DNA from 3 places in the Paenibacillus sp. JNUCC 35 genome. Region 1 is predicted to be linked to each of the others. Evidence: predicted binding sites of a transcription regulator. Region 1 holds the regulator's gene; each other region holds the start of a gene.
The links. Region 1 encodes Rex, which represses fermentation and respiration genes when NADH is low (regulators of the CRP and FNR family bind a similar motif). Its sites were predicted from a motif close to TTGTGAAATATTTCACAA; they were not measured.

Region 1 (5,577 bases):
GCGCTTGAATATTTTAAAAAAGCCTACCATGCCGATCCGGACTGCCTGGAGCTTTTTTCCGCATCGAACGAATGAAAAGAAATAAGAACGGATGATCTCCTTATTTGCGGAATTGACAAACTAACTTCCCCTCTGGGCCTCTAAATGTGGTATGCTTAGGATAGAAGCTGGAGAAAGGAAGAAGGCTTGAACTTATGAAATTTGCGGTGTTGGATTTTGAAACGACTGGAACGGGCCCGGCGGACGATATTATCCAAGTCGGTCTCGTTATTATAGATGATATGGAAGTAACCGACAGGTATACTTCCCTGGTAAATCCGGGGATCAGTATACCTTCTTCGATTACGGAGCTTACGGGTATCACCGACGAGATGGTGGAGCATGCCCCCAAGGTCGACGATATTATGGCGGAGATGTATCCGCTGCTTTTTGACTGTGTTCTAGTGGCCCATCATGCTTCGTTCGATCTCGGTTTTTTACAGCGGGCCCTGCGCAAAACGGGCTACCCCGATTTTACCGGGCGCGTCCTGGACACGATAGACATGCTGAGAATTGTGTTTCCTTCTCTTCCGACTTACCAGCTCGGCATGGTGGCTTCAGCCTTCGGCATCGAACATGAGCGGCCCCATCAGGCCGACAGCGACGCGGACGTTACGGCGGAGATCTGGACGATGAGCCTGGACAGGCTTCTGTCCCTGCCTTTATTGACGGTTCAGCGGCTGGCTCAAATCCTGCCGGCCGAGACGAGCGACCTCGGCTGGTTTATGTCGGAAATCGCCCGGTTCAAGGAACAGCAAACCCCTTTGGACCAATCGATTCACCAGTATTACCGCCAGTTCGCGCTGAACGTGCAGGACTGGGGGGAAGAAGACCCCGTACGCGACGAGAACGATGTGCTGGAACTGAGCGATTCTTTTGAAGACGTTTACGATCAGGTCAAAGAAGCGCTGAAAGCGAAGTTCGAGCATTTCGAAAGCCGCGAAGCCCAGGAAATCATGATTCATGAAATTGAGGAAGCCTTCCAGAACGACCGGCACCTCATGATCGAAGCCGGCACGGGCACGGGCAAATCGCTCGGCTATTTGATCCCGTCCCTGTATTACGGGATTAAACATGACGAGAAGGTGGTCGTGAGCACGCATACGATCAATCTGCAGGAGCAGCTGCGGGAGCGGGATATTCCGCTGCTTCACGACATTTTTCCGGTGAATTTCAAAGCGTCGGTTCTCAAAGGCCGCAGCCACTACTTGTGCCTCCGCAAGTTCGAGAACCGCATTTCCATGCAGGAGTTCGAAACGGGCAAGGAGGACGCCATTACGGCCGCCCAGATGGTCGTCTGGCTGAGCCAGACGCAGACCGGCGACGAGGAGGAGCTGCATTTCGGGAACAAAGGGGCCGCTTTCTGGCATACCGTTTCCAGCGATGCGGAGTCGTGTCAGAACCGGCACTGCCCGTGGTTCAAAAAATGCTTTTATCACCGTGCGCGCCATGACGCCAACAATTCGGACGTTGTCATTACGAACCACTCGCTGCTGTTTACCGATATGAAGGCCGAGAACCGGGTGCTGCCGGCTTATAAGCATCTCGTTCTGGACGAAGCCCACCATTTCGAAGAAGTGGCAAGCAAGCATCTGGGCAAGGAGCTTCACTACCTGGGGCTGACGAATCAGCTTCTCTGGCTGTTCAAGGACAGCCGGAATGGGCAGCTGCCGGCGCTCCGCACGAAGCTTCAACGGTATGACGACGATTACCGGGCGGCTACCTGGATGAACGGAATCGACAACCTGTTCCCGAAAACCTTGCTCATCAAGGAAGCTTGGGATTTACTCTGTGAAAAGTTTTACGAGCTGCTCCAGACGAATTCCGAACCCGGCCAAATCGACCCCGGTTCCCTGGTGATGCGTCTGAAGAAAGATTCGCTCCCCCCGAACTGGAGCGATTTCACGGATCTTGAGGAGATTTTGGAACAGCATGTTCAGGATGTGTATAAATCCGTAGATTCGCTCGTGCAGGATTTGAAAGAAGTCCAGGAAGAATACGACGTTCAGAGCTTCGTAACCGATCTCGGCGGCGTGGCGAAGGAACTGCAGGCAGCGAAGGAGACGCTTCGCTTCTTTATGAAGATGGCGGACGATAACTTCGTTTACTGGGTAGAAGCGGGGACGTACAACAAAAGCCGTTCGATCAACCTGATCTCCGTGCCGATGGACGTAAGTCCGCTTATCCGCGAACATTTCTTTGACAACAAAGAAAGCGTTATTCTCACTTCGGCCACCCTGTCGGTCAATAAATCGTTCCAGTATTCGGCGGATCAGCTGGGGTTGAAACTGCCGGCCGAAGAAGAAGAGAATCCGAAGCTGAAAACCGTCCAACTTCCGTCACCGTTTCAGTACCGGCAGCAGGCTCTTGTCTGCATACCGCGGGACTTTCCGATGATCCGGGGCCGCAGCGGCGAAGAGGAATTCCTCAAAGCGCTGACGGAATCACTCTCCGAAGTGGCCGTGGCTACGCGAGGGAGGATGCTCGTGCTGTTCACTTCGAACCGGATGCTGAAGCTTGCCCACGCGGTTCTGAAGGAAAATCTCCGCCCGCACGGCATCCATGTGCTGGGTCAAGGGGTGGACACCGGCAACCGCAGCAAGCTGACCCGGCTCTTCCAAGAACATAAAGCGTGCGTGCTGCTCGGCACAAGTTCATTCTGGGAAGGGGTGGACATTCCCGGGGAAGCCTTGACTTGTCTGGCAATCGTACGGCTGCCTTTCCAGCCGCCGAATCATCCGCTGGTTGAAGCGAAGAGCGAAAACCTGAAAAAACGGAATCAGAACCCGTTCATGAAGCTGTCGGTGCCTCAGGCCGTCATCCGATTCAAGCAGGGCTTCGGCCGGCTTGTACGCAGGGCTTCGGACAAAGGGATTGTGCTGATTTACGATACGCGTGTCATCGAGACGCAGTACGGGAAGCATTTTCTCTACTCCCTGCCGGGACCGAAGATTGAGCATATGCCTGTAGAGCGCATCGTACCGAGAATTCAGGAATGGATGGGAGAGAACTCGCTTGAAGTCACTTAAAATATCCGAGGCGGTCGTCAAACGGCTGCCGATCTATCTGCGTTTTCTTAATGAACTGTCGAAGAAAAACGTATTAACGGTTTCGTCCCAGGATCTGGGGCAGAAGCTGAATCTTAACCCGGCCCAAATCCGCAAAGACTTGGCTTACTTCGGTGAATTCGGAAAGAAGGGGATCGGCTACGATGTGACCTATCTTATCGAGAAGATCCGGCAGATTCTGAAGCTTGACCGCCAAATACCGGTTGCCCTCGTGGGAGCCGGTAACCTGGGACGGGCGCTGTGCAACTATAACATCTACTTGCGGGATCAGATGAAAATAACGGCGATTTTCGATTCGTCGCCGGACAAGATCGGCCAGGTCATCAATAACATGAGCGTTCTGCCCATGGAGCATCTGGCCGATGTTATCCGGGATTCCAGCATTCGAATCGGCATCATAACCGTACCGGCGCCGGAAGCGCAGAATGTCGCCAACCAATTCGTAAAGGCGGGTATCGAAGCGATTCTGAACTTCGCCCCGTCCATTCTGAAAGTACCCGAGGAAATCCGCGTGCATCATGCGGACTTTACGGCAGAGCTCCAGAGCCTGGCCTATTACCTTCCTGAATAAACAAGTGAGGTTTTGGTCTTGAAAACCAGAAAAACCGCTATATGGGCCGTGTAGGCCGTATGGCGGTTTTTTAATGGAACTCGCTATTTGATTTACATGTTAGACGAAGAACTTAAACAACACGGTGTACAGCACATAAGACAGAATGATGCTGATCGGAATCGTAATGATCCAAGTGATGATCATGCGTGTTACGGTACCCCATTTCACCTCATGAAACCGGAGTACGGAACCCGAACCGATGATCGCGGAGGAAATTACGTGAGTGGTCGAAAGCGGCATCCCCATATGCGTAGAAGTCTGAATGACGATGGAAGATGTCAAATCCGAGGCGAACCCGTTGATCGGCTCGATTTTGATCAAGTTTTTGGAGATCGTTTTAATGATTTTCCATCCCCCGATCGAAGTACCGAGACCCATTGCGGTCGCAGCGGCGATTTTCACCCACAACGGCACGTCCATGGTTGTCTGGGCTCCGGCAGCGACGAGTCCGAATACGATAATGCCCATCGCTTTCTGAGCATCGTTACCCCCGTGGGAGAAGGACAGCAGCCAGGCGGACAGGATCTGGAAGAACTTGAATACGCGGTTCAGCTTCGAGCGGGATTTGTTGCCCGTCAGGATGACCAGGTATTTGATGATCGTCATGATGATGTAACCGGCCACGAATGCGACAATCGGCGAAAGCACCAGAATCAGCACGATCTTGCCGAGACCGCCCCATTTGACGAAGTCGGCTCCCGCCCCGGCCAGCACGGCTCCGACAATGGATCCGATGAGCGTATGGGAGGAAGAGGAAGGAATGGCATAATACCAGGTTGCCAGGTTCCAGATAATGGCAGAAAGCAGAGCCGCGATAACGATAAATTCGCCGTGGTTGATCTTGGACGGGTCCGCGATCCCGCTGCCGATCGTCTTGGCTACCTCCGAAGAATACAGGGCACCGACGAAATTCAGACAGGCGGCGGATATAATGGCCACTTTCGGACTCATCGCACGCGTAGAGATCGAAGTCGCTACCGCGTTCGCCGTATCATGGAAACCGTTAATAAAGTCAAAGGCAAGGGCGAGAAATACGATTGCAATCAAGGTAATAAGAACTGTTGTCGTCATGAAATCCTCCTAAACTGCTGGGCCTACGAGTAGCGCAGCACGACGCTTTCCAAGATGTTGGCAACGTCTTCACATGCATCGGTGGTCTGTTCGAGACGTTCATAAAGTTCTTTGAGCTTGAAATCTTCGTAAGGATCGCGTTTGGTGATAAAAATTTCACGGATGCCTTCGCGCATCAGGCGGTCGGCTTCGTTTTCAAGCGCATTGATTTCAACCGTATGTTGAGGAATCTGCATGTACTTCTTTTTGGAAAGAAGCTTGAAGGCATCGAGCATATGTTGGCAGCTGGACACGATCACGGCGGAGAATTCCTGCATAACCTTGTCCGTCTGGCTGATGTTGAGATAGTCAAAACGTGCTGCTGTCGCTTCAATGCCGTCCAGTACGTCGTCGAGCTTGGAAGCCAGCTCCATAATATCTTCACGGTCTAGCGGAGTGATAAAGACTTTGTTCAGCTCTTTAAAGATTTCGTGGGTGATCTGATCGCCTTTGCTCTCGATGTCTTTGATCATCTGGAAAAAGTTTTCCGGAATTTTATCTCCCATCATCGCGTTTCTGAACATCTGGGATGCATGGAGTGTGTTTTCTGCCGCCCGTATGAGCAGGTTTAAAAAATCGACGTCTCCTCTTTTACTGCTAAAAAGCGATGCCATTACGGTTCCTCCTAGTGATTCGATTGTAAAGATTCCGTGAAGTTAAGTTTAATGTATGTAGAATTTTGTAGCTTAAACTCACAAACTTAAAAATATCATAATATTTCCCCAGAAAGCAATCACTGGTTGAGCG
Region 2 (5,577 bases), 2.5 Mb from region 1:
ACTTTCAGGAGAAAGACACCGGAAATAATCTAACGTCCGATCATCCCGGAACCCTTCGTCCGTGTCCTTAAAAAGTTAAAATCCGGTTACAGTTTGGCTCCAGATGGGTAATGTTACCTCTCTGTAACCCACCTTGATGCAAGGGGTGCCTATAATAAAACCGGACAACCTAGGAGGGATACTTATTATGAAAAAATCATTCAAGCTTCTGACACTCGGCCTGGCAGGCTCCTGTCTGCTGGCGGCCTCAGCCGGAACTTCTTACGCGGACAGCGCGGTACAGGCGCCTGCGGCCGCTTCTGTGTCCGCTGCGGCGGAACCCGTATCCGCACCAGCTTCAGTTAAAAATGGAGCTGTACAGGTGACAACCAAAGAAATAAAGGAAGAAGCCCCCGAACTGAGCGTCAATCTTCAGATTCCCGTTATACAGGGAATGAAAGATACGCAATATCAGGACGAGCTTAACGATATTATTTACCGTCATGCCATGAAAGATGTGGAGGCAGTGCGCAAACAGGCTCAAGGTGACTTGGCTGCCGCCAACGGTTCCGCAAGCGAGCTGGCAATGCCTTATTCGGTCGATTCGGTAGTTGAAGTAAGCGCATCGGGCGGTCAGGAAGATGCGAACCGTCTGTCGCTTCGAGTGGTAACCTCCGTTTATACGGGGGGCGCTCACGGAATGCCCCGTGTGGATACCTATAACGTCCTGAATGCGGAAGAAGCTCAGAAAATTGAGCTGAAAGATTTATTCGGGGAGAATTATAAAGCGATTATCGACAAGCAGATCCGTCAGGAAATCGCCAAGCATCCGGATGATTTCTTCGAGGACGCGTTCTCCGGCATTACCGACACGCAGTCCTTCCAGATCAAGGACGGTCAAGCGGTTATCGTGTTCTCGCCTTACGATATCGCCCCTTATGCGGCAGGCATCCAGGAGTTCTCCGTCCCCATCGCTCAGGGAGGAAATGCCTCCGCACCCTCACGTCTAGTAGTGGGCGGTGAAGTACTATCGGCGAAGCAGGGCTCTCTCTACACCACAGCGGCAGGTACCACCATGGTTCCCCTGCGCGTTACAGCCGAGAAGCTGGGCTTCCAGCTTAAATGGAACCAGGAGCAATGGGCCGCCGAGCTGTCCAAAGGCGCGGTATGGACAAGCGTTTACAAGGGAAAAGATGCGTACACCATCAACAAGATGGCTCCGTTCTCCCTTGGCGAAGCGGCCGTCATTAAAGAAGACGGCAACATGTATGTGCCCGCCGCCTTCTTCTCCAAGGCGCTGAAGGCCGACGTCACCGTAACCGGCGATCAGCTCGTGATTAAATAAAAACAGGCCTTCACAGCGGCCGGACTATCCCCCTTATGTAACCCGTTTAAAGAAGCGTCTCCGCTCTTTAAGCGGGCTTTTTTTGCGGAACCGGACAAGTCTTCTCCCCTCAAAAAAGCATGAAAAAAAGCCCCGCCACTCCCCCTAAGGAGAATGCCGGGACTTATGTTCAGACCGGTTGATTCCGGAAAGATTCCGGACCGCTCTTAGTAAGCCAGTGCAAACAGGCCATGAATGTGAGACAGGTAACGGATGTTACTTGCTTCCTTCATGAGCGATGCAGGCAGGCCTTTCAGGCGGGTTTGGTTGCCGCCGATCGAACCGATTCCGTCTTTGCGGCCCAGACTTCCGAGTGTACCGGAGAATACAGGCGTGAAGACGTCCATCGGTGCGCCTTTCTGTGCTGCGAAGAGGTTGTAACCGACCACTTCGCCCATCTGCCAAGCCAGTTGTGCGGTTGGCGGATAAGGACGCTCGGCACCGGCCGGGAAGACCACGGCGCAGTCGCCTGCAAGGAATACGTCCGGGTGGGACGTGGACTGCATGAACTCGTTGACCGTCGCGCGGCCGCGGTTCACTTCGATGCCGGAGTTAGCGACAACCGGAGTGCCTTGTACGCCGCCTGTCCAGACGAGCGTGCTGGTTTCGATTGTGCTTCCGTCTTTCAGGGAAACGACGGATTCCTGCATTTCGGTGATCGCAACGCCCGTCAGGAACGTTACGCCGCGCTTCTGCAGGCTTGTCGTAGCGCGCTCGATCAGTTCCGGATGGAAGCCCATCAGGATGGAAGGAGCCGCCTCTACGCAGTACAGGGAGACGTCGTTGAAATCGACGCCTTTGCTGCGGCACAGGCCAGGCAGCATGTCGGCGAGTTCGCCCACAAGCTCGATACCGGTCAGACCGCCGCCTCCGACTACGAATGTCGCGTCCGCTTTGTTCTTGGTCTGGCTGTAAGCTTCGATGCGTGCTTCCACGTGCTCGCGGATGCGGTTGGCGTCGTTAACGGATTTCAGCGTGAAGCTGTGTTCCTGGAGGCCAGGAATGCCGAAGAACGCCGTTTCGCTGCCCAGGGCAACGACGAGCTTATCGTAATCGAACGATTTGCCGTTCGACAGGATGACGCGCTTGCTGTCCGCGGAAATCGTTTCGACCGTGCCGATTTCCAGGTTGATGTCTTTGCCGCGCAGGAGCTTTTCCAGAGGCAGGGCAACTGCTTTCTCGTGCAGATTACCTACAGCCAGGCGGTGCAGCTCGGTAATGATTTGATGCGTAGGAAAACGGTTAACAACCGTAATCGTAGCTTCTTCCGCAGTCAAGTGTTGACGGGCTGTCAGTGCGCTGAGCAAGCCGCCGTAACCGCCACCTAAGATCAAAATATGCTTGGACATACTCATCCTCCATTCTTGTTTCAGCTTACCTTATGATTTAACGCTGTTGCTGCCGTTCGGCTTGAACATCCAAGAATGCCTGTACGAAACGGAATGTCTTTTGTACTTGCGGGTCTTTCAGCATTTTGAGAAGTCCGAACAGACCGATCGAGGAATGTTCCGCTTGAGCGCGATCGTTTGCTTCGATTGCAGCGGCAGCTACGCCTTTGGCTTTCTCGGTGATCGGCTTAACAAACTCGTTCATACCGCCTTTGAGGTCGTCGATCAGAACTTGGTCGCTCGCAACGCTTTGAGCCAAATCGTAAGCTTTGGTAAGAATCGTAACCATTTCCGCCAATTTCGGCAGATTCTCCACGAGAACGGTTAAAGACTCCTGAACCTCTGGCTTCATCAACTGATCAAGGACATCCTGCGTTTCCCTTTTTTCGGTAGTGCTTGGGGTTTGATTGGATGTTTCTGACATAAGCTAACGTCCTCCTTTGCTTTGAAATAGAAGCCCGTTTATTTTTCGATCCCTGCCTAGCCATCGAGACGTCTTCTGTCTTCGCATAAGTTTCCCTATTCGTGATAAATGAACCCACGCGGCCTGATAAGATTGTAACATTTTTCACATAAAAGGAAGAAGGTTTTTCTTGGCTGCGAGTCCATTACTTGCAAGATCGGGAAAAATGTCGAACAGGTCGAAACGGAACCCTATGTACTCCTATTATACCTCCGTCTTGATGACAAGAGAAAAACAATTTTTTACACATGTGAATAATTTGTGACAAAAATCACTTCTTTCTGCGCCCCCGCTCCTTAAGCAGGTATACATGCTTGTTTATTCCAATAATCCCTCGAATTTTATTGCCAGAAGGGACAGGTCTTCAAGAAAGAATTTCATCAAAACCGGCCTCCGCCGGGCCTCGAGAGGGTGATGGGCAAAAGCTGCGGGCAGGCTCAATACCGTATGCCGCCGCCCCTTAATCCTTTGACGTCCTTCTCCTCGTCCGCAAACAAGGTTTGGACCACCGCGTTCCCGAATCCGAACAAAATTTGCGGGTTTTTGGCTTCGAGCCGGGCCTTCAGATGAAAAAACCACCCGCGTGAACTCAACGGATGGTCTCGGTTGCGGCAGCAAAAGGCGGCAATCCTTCATTTTCTTGCCTCATTTTCTTGCCCGAGCTAGGCCTTCGGCCTTTTAAAAAGCTGGTTCATCACCTCGGAAAAAATAAGACCGGCGGCAATCGAACCGGAAATCATAAACGCTTTGGCGGCGAGCTGAACGGCAAGACTATAATCGTTTTCCACGAAAGAACGCATCGCATCATAGGCCATGCCTCCCGGAACGAGAGGAATGATCCCCGCCACACTGAAAACGATAATGGGGGTCTTGTAGAGACGGGCGAAAACCCGGGATATCACCGTCACGAAGAACGCCGCGGCCAAGGTGGCCACAATGGCGTTGGTATCGCTCCGCACAAGAGTGACGTATACGAGCCAGCCCATCATCCCGACGAAACCGCACTGGATCAAGGTATTCCGGGGAACGTTAAAAATAATGCCGAAGGCGGCGGAGGCGATATAACTCGTCACGAGTTGTGCAATCATTGAAGGATTCCTCCGTTAATAAAATGAAAAGACGACCGCGATACCGGCTCCGATCGCAAACGCCGTCAAGAAAGCTTCCGCGCCCTTGGACAAGCCGGACACGAGATGGCCCGCCATCAAATCCCTCACGGCGTTCGTGATCAGCAGGCCCGGAACAAGCGGCATAACGGAGCCGATGATGATTTTGTCCAGCTCCTGTCCGAGCCCGGTCCATATAAACAGAGAGGCCAGCATGCCGATAATAAAGGAAGCCAGAAACTCGGCTACGAACTTGATCTGCACATACTGGTGGAAAATAAGGAACCCGATAAAACCCAGACCGCCTGTGACGACGGCCGGAAGAAAATCGGGCCACCCGCCGTTGAACATGATCGTAAAACAGCCGCTGGACACGGCCGCCGCCGCAATCTGGATAGCCACGGGGTAGGCCAGATTGGCCTTATCCACCTTGAGAAGCAGCCGGTGCGCTTCCTGAAGGTCAAGCTGTCCGTCGCTTATTTTGCGGGAGAGCCCGTTGACCAGCGTCACCTTGTGCAAATCGGTTGACCGCGTGGAGATCCGGACCAGCTTGGTCGGATCGCTGCCGTCCACGGAGAAGATAATGCCCGTCGGGGTCACGAAGCTGTGGGTATGATGAAGGCCGTAAGAGGCCGCGATGCGGGTCATCGTATCTTCCACCCGATACGTTTCCGCTCCGTTCTGGAGCATGATTTTTCCCGCCAGCAGGCATACATCTACGATTTTATAAGTCTGACCGGGACTGGACGCCTGTTCCATCGCGCACCTCTTCCTGTGGATGTAGATAAGATGCTGCCCTTCACTGCCGCCGTTTTCAATCCAGCAGCTCCGTCAGCCGGCTAAACTCGGATTCGCTCAGGTCTCTCCATTTTCCTTTGGGAAGTCCGTCCAGCTTGATATTCATGATGCGCACCCGCTGCAGCCGGTGTACCTGATACCCGAATGCCTGGCACATACGCCGGATTTGCCGGTTCAGCCCCTGCGTCAGGATGATCCGGAAAGTGTGATCGTTGATGCGGGTCACCTTGCACGGTTTCGTCTTCGTCCCCAGAATGCGGACGCCCGTGGACATGCCCTGCACAAAGGAGTTCGTGATCGGCTGATTCACGGTGACGATATATTCTTTCTCGTGGTTATTTTCCGCGCGCAAAATTTTATTGACGATATCCCCGTCATTGGTCATGAGGATAAGACCTTCCGAGTCTTTATCCAGACGGCCGATCGGGAAAATTCTCTCCGGGTGCCGCACGAAATCGA
Region 3 (5,577 bases), 690 kb from region 1:
CCGCGCGCCTGCTGGCCCCCCGCTCCCTTCAGTTCCAGCTGTTGTCGCGGTCGCTCTATATTTTGGCCGCGCTTCTTGTCCTGGTCGGCGCTCTTCAATCTATATGGATGAAAAATTTCCTGTACCGCAACCGGGCCGAAACGATGTTCATTCAGCTGAACGGACTGCCCCGCGACCTGCTGGACCACTCGTCCCTCCTTCCGGAAAGACGCGGCAAAAACGAAGAGGTCCAGCCGGGATCGGAGCGCCCGCGAGGTCCGGTGCTGTTCCTTCCGGATACGTCTCTTGCGTATATCGCTCCCGACGGAACCTTCACGGATTTGACGAAAGAAAGCGGGATGATCTCCCCGCAGCTCCCGGCCGAGGAATACACCGCCGTCCGAGAAGAGATGGCTCCCCGGCGGCCCGTTTCCTATAAAATCGTGCAGGATGCCGCGGGAACCGAGCAGCTCGTCGTCTTCCGGCCGGCGGAACGGTCGGGCAGCTTCGGCGGTATTATCCAGATGGGGACGGGCACGGCCCAACTCCAGGCCGTCGTGCTCCAGCAGCTTTGGATTTACGGGGCACTCATCGTGCTTGCCCTGGCGGGCGGCCTCGCGCTGAATATTCCCGTGCTCCGACGTACGCTCCAGCCGCTGAACAAAATGGTCGAGGCCGTCGAACAGACCGACGCCGGCAACCTGAACGAACGATTTCCCGAGACGCAGGGCCAACTGGAGATCGACTCCCTCGCGAAATCGTTCAACGGCATGCTCCAGCGCCTGGAGACTTCTTTCATCGCGGAACGCGATGCGAAAGAACAGATGCGGCGCTTCATCGCCGACGCCTCCCACGAGCTGCGCACGCCGCTGACTTCGATCCACGGCTTTCTCGAAGTGCTGCTCCGCGGGGCGGCGGACAATCCGAAGCAGCTCTATGCCGCTTTGACGAGCATGCACGGCGAATCGACCCGCATCAAGAAGCTGGTCGAGGACCTGCTTACGCTGGCCAAGCTCGACCGCGCTCCCCAGCTTCAGCTGACGGACACGCGGCTGGACCGGCTTCTTCTGGAGATGGAGCCCCATCTCCGGATGCTGGCGGGTACCCGCATGGTTCATATCGACCTGACCGCAGGCGTACGCGGAACCTTCGACCCGGACAAAATGAAACAGGTGATCCTGAATCTGTTTCATAACGCGGTCCAGCATACCGACCCGGAAACCGGCGTCATCACGGTCATTTTATCCGCGGACAGGGACGGAATCGCTCTGAAGGTCAAAGATAACGGTCCGGGCATCCCCGAAGAACACGCGGCACATGTGTTCGAGCGCTTTTACCGCAGCGATTCCTCCAGAACCCGCAAACATGGCGGAGCCGGACTCGGGCTGTCGATCACGAAGTCGATCGTCGAAGCCCACGGCGGTACGATCTCCGTCCGGAGCCGGGAAGGCGCCGGTTCGACGTTCGTGCTCACCTTCCCTGAAACCGGTGAAAATAACGGCGGAAAAGTGTTAAAATAAACGGGATAAACAGAAAGGCGGAGAAGCGATGGTATACGCGTTTACGATTCAGCCCGGTATCTACCACGCCTTCGAAGACGAGGCGGAACAGATTGAACAATGCAAGGAATGGGGCCTGCTGTCCGGTAAGGCAACCAAAACCAAAGCCTTTTTTTATAAGGGAAACGGCTTGAACGTTCCCTGCACCATCGTCGGGTACACCGACAGAATGACGGCTGTCATCGAATTTGACAACGAGCAGCAGCACAGCATCCATCCTTCCTATTTGAAGGAAATGCAGGCGGCGAACTACGGGCAGAGGCAGTGGTCCTCCAGCGAAAACGACACCGAAGCCGATGCTTCGGAAGGAAACGATGCTGCCGGGAATGCGGAGCCTGCAGGTGAAGTTCCGGCAGATGCGGCCGCTGAGACTACGTCAGCCGCCATCCCGCAGAAGCAGGCTGCCGCAGAGCCGGCGCTGACGTCACAGACGGAGGCAGAGCCTGGGCAAGCCGCCGTTTCCGCCGATCGGGACAAGCCCGACGCCGCATCCGAAGCCATCGATGCGCCTAAGGCGAAGGCCAAGAAAGAAAAAGCGCCCAAGCTTCAGCTTCCGGAAGGAAAAGTGAAGATGACCGCTAAGGTACAGGATTTCACGACGGTTCCCAATCACTTTTCCGATAACGACGATGAGGTCATCATTTACGAAAATGTGACCATTGTGGAGCCGGAAACGGATATCGGCACCGCCTGGTCCAGCCACAGCGCGACACTGAAAAAGCTGGAGCTCGAAGTCGGCGATACGATCACGTTCGAAGCCAAGATCGTGGCCAAGAAGCTGACGCGCTACCCCGTGCCTTACAAAATCAACAATCCCGCTAAAATCCAGAAAGAGCAGGAATAGCTGCAAAAAGAAGCACCGTTCAGACGCACGTTTCCCGTGCTTCCGGACGGTGTTTCTTCTTTTCGTCATCCGTCAATATTTTGTCAACCATTCTTCACTGTTTACTCACAGATATTGTGAAAATAATCACAGCTAAGTGTGTAAGATAACAATAGAAGGATTTGGTTTGAGTAATCCAAGATCTCGTCGTTTTACAATCATTTTCCCGGGGCGGTGAAAGCATGAAACCGTTTAAACGTCAGGAGAAACGGCTGATGATTCTCATGTTCGTCGTGGCCGCCGTTATGCTGCTTTCCTTTCTGCGCAGATTATTTGCCTGAGCCTGCATGTACCCGAAACAAGAACATTCCAGGGGGAGTTGGTGCACCATGTTTCATTATGATCCTGTACTGTACAGCCGCATACTCACCGAAGTCACGCTCGCGTTCCACATTATTTTCGCCACTATCGGTGTCGGCGTTCCGGTGATGATCGCTCTGGCCGAATGGACGGGCATCCGCAAGAACGACCGGTACTACACACTGCTGGCCCGCCGCTGGGCGCGCGGCTTCGTCATCACCGTCGCCATCGGCGTCGTGACCGGAACGGCTATCGGTCTACAGCTGAGCCTGCTGTGGCCGAGCTTTATGGAAATCGCCGGGCAGGCCATCGCGCTGCCGCTGTTTATGGAGACGTTCGCGTTCTTCGTCGAAGCGATTTTCCTCGGCATTTATTTGTATACCTGGGACCGGTTCAAACCGAAGCGGCATCTGATGCTGCTCATCCCGGTCGCCATCGGGTCTTCCGCCTCGGCCTTTTTCATTACGACCGTGAACGCGTTTATGAACACGCCGCAGGGCTTTACGCTTGAAAACGGCAAAATCACGAACGTGGACCCGATTGCGGCCATGTTCAACCCGGCGACGCCTACGAAAGTTTCCCACGTCCTCGCTTCGGCTTACATGACGTGCGCGTTCATTCTCGCGGCCATAGCGGCCTTCTCGCTGCTGCGCCGCAAAGGAGACCGGCTTTACGCCAAGAAGGCGCTCAAGCTTACGCTATCCGCAGGCCTTGTGTTCGCGCTGGCAACGGCAGCGATCGGCGACCTCTCGGGCAAGTTCCTCGCGGCTTATCAGCCCGAGAAGCTGGCTGCGGCCGAATGGCATTTCGAGACGCAGACCAAAGCTCCGCTGGTGTTCGGCGGAATTTTGACAGAGGACAAAGAAATCAAATACGGGCTGAAAATCCCGTACGCCCTGAGCATCCTCGCCGGCAGCAATCCCGGCTTTGAAGTCAAAGGGCTGGATCAGATTCCCGATGAGCTGGAGCCTCCGCTCTATGTGCACTACTTCTTCGACGGCATGGTCACCATCGGGATGTTCACCATCGTGATCGCGGCCCTCTATCTGTGGCTCAGCCGCAGCAAACGCGCCTCGAAGCCGGCTCCGCGCTGGCTGCTCCGGGTGATCGTCGCCTGCGGACCGCTTTCCATGCTCGGCATCTGGCTCGGCTGGTTCTATGCCGAGGTAGGCCGGCAGCCGTGGATTCTCCGCGGCTACATGAAAGTGGCCGAAGCCGCCACGACGTCGGCCCATGTGGACATGATGCTGCTCCTGTTCTGTCTGCTGTATCTCGTCCTGGGGCTGACCGCGATAAAAGTGCTGTCCAAGCTGTTCAAAAACAACGACGTTGCGGATGAATTGATCGCATTCGGCGTTTTCGAGAAAAGGGGGCCCCTCGAATGAATCTGGAACTGCTCGGCATTACCGTGCTGTGGGTGTTTCTGTTCGGCTACCTGATCGTGGCTTCCATTGACTTCGGAGCCGGTTTTTTCAGCTACTATTCCGTCGTTACGGGCAGCAAAAATATCACGCACCGCATCATCGAGCGCTATCTTTCTCCCGTCTGGGAAGTCACCAATGTGTTTCTTGTCTTCTTCTACATCGGCCTGGTCGGATTCTTTCCGGAAACCGCCCGCTATTACGGCACGGCACTGCTCGTCCCGGGGTCCCTGGCGCTCATTCTTCTCGCTCTGCGGGGTTCCTACTACGCGTTCAGCACGTACGGGTCCAAAGACAACCAGTGGTACATGCTGATCTACGGAGCTACCGGGCTGCTGATCCCCGCCGCTTTATCGACCGTGCTGGCCATTTCGGAAGGCGGCCTGATCGTGGAAACCGCCGGCCAAATCACGCTGGACTGGAGCGCTCTCCTGGGCAGCGTCTATACCTGGTCGGTCGTGCTGCTCGCTATCGTCAGCGTGCTGTACATCTCCGCCATGTTCCTGGCCTACTATGCGCACAAGGCGAAGGACAAGGCCGCTTTTGAAATCGTACGCGGGTATGCGCTTTTCTGGAGCGTTCCGACCATTCTGGCCAGCGTACTCGTCTTTTTCGCGATCTCCCGGCATAACCCCGAACATTTCACAAAAATGCTCGATCTCGCCTGGATGTTCGTCGTCTCGTTCCTCTGCTTCCTGATTGCTGTCTACGCCGTCTGGAAAAAAAGACATTTGGGCCTCGGCTTCACCTTTGTCCTGCTCCAGTTCGCCTTTGCCTTTTTCGGGTACGGGGCCTCCCATCTGCCTTACATTCTGTATCCGTACATCACGATTCATGAAAATTTCACCAATCCCGCCATGGGCACGGCGCTTATTACCGCTTTTATCGCCGGCCTGCTGATCCTCATTCCTTCGCTTGTTCTGCTGATGAGACTGTTCCTGTTTGATGCCAGCTATGTTCAAGGAAACCGGGATAAGAAAGGATGAAGACGCCGTGGAACATTTTATGATCATGTATGCTCCTCCCATTGTCGTTGCGGTCTCGCTGCTCTTCTTGTTTCTATGGGCACCCCGCGCCAAAGATGTCACGAACGAGCCGGAAGGCGATCGTCCGCAGCGTATGCGCTGAACCTTCTCTGCTCTAACCGTGCCGATCAGCCATACCCTTCTTATCACTCGCGAAAAGAAAGGCGATTCCCGTAAGAGAATCGCCTTTTTTATTTTACCTGCCGCTTACATGGTGATAATTTGCAGAAAACGATCATAAACTAGTATGTAAGAATAGATTACCGGAAGGAGGTGCCGACTATATGTACTACGAAGAAGATCGCGAACCGTTTGAAGACGATGCAGCCGACGAGAAGGAAGAATAAGTAACCCTCGTGCGGACCCCATGAATGTGACACCCCGTTTCCTCTGTCCCACTCTCTCTTGTT

Region 2: the regulator Rex is predicted to act here: its motif matches at 3,308-3,325, upstream of AC2TF6_RS01550 (DUF1641 domain-containing protein).
Region 3: the regulator Rex is predicted to act here: its motif matches at 2,497-2,514, upstream of AC2TF6_RS21550 (cytochrome ubiquinol oxidase subunit I).

Annotation. Positions count from the first base shown of each region.
Region 1 covers NZ_CM177771.1:4,080,200-4,085,776, reverse strand. The annotation lists gene AC2TF6_RS18240 (tetratricopeptide repeat protein) at 1-75, shown strand, start outside; gene dinG (ATP-dependent DNA helicase DinG) at 195-3,068, shown strand; gene AC2TF6_RS18230 (redox-sensing transcriptional repressor Rex) at 3,055-3,678, shown strand; gene AC2TF6_RS18225 (inorganic phosphate transporter) at 3,778-4,791, opposite strand; gene AC2TF6_RS18220 (DUF47 domain-containing protein) at 4,815-5,444, opposite strand.
Region 2 covers NZ_CM177771.1:316,788-322,364, reverse strand. The annotation lists gene AC2TF6_RS01560 (stalk domain-containing protein) at 188-1,324, shown strand; gene AC2TF6_RS01555 (NAD(P)/FAD-dependent oxidoreductase) at 1,531-2,712, opposite strand; gene AC2TF6_RS01550 (DUF1641 domain-containing protein) at 2,750-3,175, opposite strand; gene AC2TF6_RS01545 (hypothetical protein) at 3,652-3,807, opposite strand; gene AC2TF6_RS01540 (threonine/serine exporter family protein) at 3,877-4,302, opposite strand; gene AC2TF6_RS01535 (threonine/serine exporter family protein) at 4,318-5,079, opposite strand; gene rluF (23S rRNA pseudouridine(2604) synthase RluF) at 5,135-5,577, opposite strand, start outside.
Region 3 covers NZ_CM177771.1:4,766,542-4,772,118, forward strand. The annotation lists gene AC2TF6_RS21540 (sensor histidine kinase) at 1-1,499, shown strand, start outside; gene AC2TF6_RS21545 (hypothetical protein) at 1,528-2,382, shown strand; gene AC2TF6_RS21550 (cytochrome ubiquinol oxidase subunit I) at 2,751-4,106, shown strand; gene AC2TF6_RS21555 (cytochrome d ubiquinol oxidase subunit II) at 4,103-5,128, shown strand; gene cydS (cytochrome bd oxidase small subunit CydS family protein) at 5,136-5,270, shown strand.